DNA from 2 places in the Jeotgalibaca sp. MA1X17-3 genome. Region 2 is predicted to be linked to the other one. Evidence: riboswitches for the same ligand, from Rfam matches in the RefSeq annotation. Region 2 holds a riboswitch; the other holds the start of a gene.
The links. A riboswitch is a leader RNA that binds a small molecule or an ion and turns the genes downstream of it on or off. The one in region 2 is predicted to bind cobalamin.

Region 1: it holds a riboswitch for cobalamin, as region 2 does, so the genes downstream of both, LZ578_RS00405 (DUF4430 domain-containing protein) here and LZ578_RS10160 (DUF4430 domain-containing protein) in region 2, are expected to answer to the same signal.

Annotation. Positions count from the first base shown of each region.
Region 1 covers NZ_CP090983.1:91,456-93,663, forward strand. The annotation lists gene LZ578_RS00405 (DUF4430 domain-containing protein) at 1-1,004, opposite strand, end outside; cobalamin riboswitch at 1,158-1,346, opposite strand; gene LZ578_RS00410 (sugar MFS transporter) at 1,670-2,208, opposite strand, start outside.
Region 2 covers NZ_CP090983.1:2,025,391-2,027,598, forward strand. The annotation lists gene LZ578_RS10150 (EutP/PduV family microcompartment system protein) at 1-354, opposite strand, end outside; gene LZ578_RS10155 (BMC domain-containing protein) at 373-717, opposite strand; gene LZ578_RS10160 (DUF4430 domain-containing protein) at 884-1,294, opposite strand; adenosylcobalamin (AdoCbl) riboswitch at 1,472-1,626, opposite strand; gene LZ578_RS10165 (Ig-like domain-containing protein) at 1,758-2,208, opposite strand, start outside.

The sequences.
Region 1 (2,208 bases), 460 kb from region 2:
TCAGTAACATGAGCTAAACTCCAGATCCACCACTCACTAAAGTACTCAAAAGTGGTGTCATTTGAATCAATATAGTTTAAAACTCCTTGAATCTGAGCTGCAATATCTACTTGATTGGGAGTTTCTGGACTTGTTGGATCTACTGGATCTACCGGATCCGTTGGCTCTCCAGGACTTTGTGGTTCCTCGGGATCTGTTGACTCTCCAGGATTTTCTGGTTCTTCTGGATTTTCTGGTTCTTCTGGATTTTCTGAGTCTGAAAAATTTTGAATTTCCAATTGAATATGATCTCCATCGTTCAATAAAGTGGTAATTACTCCATTTTCAGATACTTTATTATTTACTGATAAATTCCAATAATCAAACTCACCTAGTGTTTGATTTCCAATATTATTGATGTAAGTGAAGTACGTTTCATCTACCGCTACATTTAATTTTAATGAATTACTAGATGCTGCTTGATAAAGGGCGTCATAAGCAGAACTTCTTGCATCTAATGAAACATTAGTTTCTGGCATTACCAAATTACCATTTAAATCTTTTGCTGAAACGGTAACTGAAATATCTGGATCATTTTCTTCAGGATTCATAGATATCAATACAAAGTTTAAGTTATCTCCATGACTGATTTTGTAATTGGAAACACCTACTTGAGAATACTCCCCTTGTGTAAGGAAAGACCAATAATTGTTTATACCGTCCCCTTCAACATTTCCAATTGCTTCAACGAATTGACCTAAACCACCATCAAATTCAGTAGTAGCCACTTCAACTCCCTGCTTTTCAGCCGCTGAAATTAATGCATCATAAGCAGTAGCCCCTTCTTCAACTTTTACAGCTGTTAAAGGAAGAACTTTATTCCCTTCACTATCTGTTGCTTGAACAGTTACAGCATGATCTAACGTGGCTGCTAACGTTTCTTGGGGAATGAACCCAATAACACTGCCTAATGTAAATAAAAAAGAAAGTATTAAAATACTGATTTTTCTTAACTTTTTGTTCATTTGTACACTCCTATTACTTTATTTATTCTTTTCAATATAATAACCAAAACTTAAATCAAAAAAATACACCTCTTTTAACGAGATGCATGTAAGCGTTTTATGAACATGCAAACGAAATAATTCATTTGCATACACACCTCCCTATACTCGTAGTTGGAATGGTAGAAAATAGGCAGATATCCTGGCTTGTGGTTTTTGCTTTCTATTGCCTTCCCATCTTGATGACAGTGGCATAATAATAGAAAACTCGCACTTACAGTGGCGGTACCGCGTCGGATTTGAACCGAACTTTCCTTTTATTGACATCACTTAATGATGTTAACCTATTATTCAGTATTTAATTTCTACTTTCATTATATGGGACAAAAACTTGTTTTACAACTAAATGAAGAAAAACTAATTTTTCAATTTTTAATTATCATAGATGCTATATTTTTATTACAAAAAAACCAATCCGTTTTATACGTTCTACCTGTATTTACAACGCTAAAGTACTTTTTCAAAGTCTATAACTGTATCTATAGATGGGTTTTACTAACACCCGTTACAATTAACTGGTTTTTATAACGCCGCCCGTTCTATCTTGTTTGACACAAAAATATCTATTCACACAAAAAAAGAAAGTAAGAAGTTCTTTAGAACATTTCTCACTTTCTTATTATCTATTAAATTTTAACCTCAGAAATAACTCTTTTTCGTTCAATCACTATATATGTCGCTATACTTACAATCATCAATCCAATCATGATAATAATACTTTGCATTCCGAAAAACAAATCAAAGTGATCAGATAAAACTCCTACAAAGGTAGGTGCAACAGTTGCTCCAATTCCTCCTGTGACTAAAATCCATCCCATAGCCATCGGGTATTGTTTGATGGACACTCCAGCTAAAGTTACAGCAGTTGGATAAATCCCTCCCATCGTTGCTCCAAGAGCCAATGAAGAGAGAATAACTGTTAGAGTAGTTTGACTATAAATCAGAGCTACAAAGGAAACAAACATACCTAAGCTGATACCAATCAACAATCTTTTTCTAGACATTTTCCCACTCACTATAGAGCAGTATACTCGACCAATTAAAATACCTAGCCATAGAAAACTGGAAAGTAGCTGAGCTTTTTCTAGAACCAAAACATTCGTATCTACAAAAAACTTCACTAACCAACCTGTTATTGCAGCTTCACTACACATATAGAAAAACA
Region 2 (2,208 bases):
TCCAGCTAGTTCTAGACGTTGTTCTGCTTCTTTTATTTGTTTATCATCACATAAATCAATTTGAGTAATAATTCCGATACTAGGCTTCATAAAGTTTTGAGCAAAACCCGGTGAAAAGACTTGTTCTTCTTCCACGCAGTTAGAGACCAAACCAATAATTTCTGCTTCTACTGCCATCATTTGTAAGGCATTATAAAAACGTCGATGTTGAATAAATTCTCCAGGAGTATCGATCATTTGCGGATAAAATTCTACTGCTTGTGTTTTATTATAATGAAGTTCTTTTCCAACTATTTTTTGGCAAAGTGTTGTTTTACCGCATCCAATTGAGCCAATGAACATGATTTTTTTCATTTAGTCACCCTCTTTACTTTAGGTGCGAGTTATTTTTGTAATACTAAACCCCATTAATTTTTCTAAATAATCGATTGACTCTTGCATGGCCATTTCTACTGAGGCAACGTCGCCTAAAATAAAAACTGAACCACTAAATCGATCTACGAAACCAATCTTTATTGCCGCAGCTTTTTTGGCAATATCCACGGCAATAATGGAAACTTCACTCGGAGTGATCGTCATGATTCCGATTGCCTGATAATACTCATCTTGTAATCCCAGTTTATCAAAAATCCGTTTATCAGGACTTGCAATAATATGAGCCAAAGTTACTTGTTTACCGGGAACAGATTCAAATATTTTTCTATCTTTAATTGTCATTTTTTCCGCCCCTCATTTTCAAGATGAAAGCGCAACACACATATTTATAGTATTTCTAAAAAAAAAGAAAGTCAAGACAGGAATAAAAAAACATGAGTCTAGGCGTTTTTTAAACAACAAAAAAGACCGTTTTCCGGTCTTTTTTCTTTGGAAAATATTAGTTGGTTTATTCTAAATTAAACTCTACGAAATCGTCTTCTTGAAGCTCTACATCAGCAGCACCAACCATGGACTCTTCCCCATTGATATCAAATAGCCAATATTTGTTAGCTTCATTATCTTGTTCCTGCCCATTGATTGAAGTTATAAAATCATTGTCTTCTTCAATATCAAAATTAGCTTTCATTGCTTCTAATAAAGTGGTTCCTTCTTCTAATTCTAGACTCTTTGTACCGTCCTCTATTAACTTTCCATCTTCCATTACACTAATCGTTACAGAAATTGCGTTTTCATTCTTTATCGATGAACTTATTTCTATGTTCGACTGAGTTTCTGCTGAATTTGCAGCATTATTTCCTGCATCAGCACAACCTGTTAAAATAAATCCTGCGGCGAATAGTATCCATAGTTTTTTCATAATTTACAACATCCTTATCCTTTTTAATTAATTAAAATATTAGAACTGAATAGGCGTCATTGCCCATTGTTATTCATCATTGAAAAACAGTTCCAATTATACTTGATAGAATTCCTCATTTTGCTAAAAATGAAGCTGTTTTGGGTATAAAAAAAGTCTATGCTCCATTACATAGACTACTACGACACTGTTTTACCTCGAAACAGGATGCGCATGCATGATTAGCAAGCTAAGATAAAGATCTGACTCCATATGTTGCCATATGATTACAGTGGCGGGACCGTCTTGGGATTGAACCAAACTTCCATATCTTAGTTGTCTTAGAATGGTACTTCTATCAATTCCTATAATAGTCCAATCCTTCTTCTTTTGCAAGCTTCTTCTTTTTTATTTTAAATAGAGATATATTTATCATAAAAAAGACAGAGTACATTCTTGGTAATGTACTCTGTCTTTTTATATTTTATTTCTTTATAAATGAGTTCGAAGTCGATCCTGGCGCATTTAAACTCTTTAAAACGAGTCGGACCTCAATACCTTCGAGACGCTTTGCAAGTCCTTCAGTTCCTGCGGATTCGCCATTTTTAGCCCAACCCAACCATCCATAACTTTGTGCATGGACACGATAGTAAACATCATAGTGTTGTGCCATTTCTTCGGTTAGTTTTATTTCAATCCCTTCTAGCCGTAATGCTTTTCCTTGTGTTCCACTCATTTTCCAGTCAGCTTTCCAATCTTGCCAGCCGACTTTTTCTACATGCGTTCTGTACTCAATTCCACCAGTCAAAGATGGATCATAAATATTCATCAAGATTCCTTCTAAACGAAGAGCTTTTCCAGACGTTCCACTCATGACACCGTTAGAAACTACTTTTTGCCATCCTTGTTTTTGTACGTGAGTAGAATAATTAACA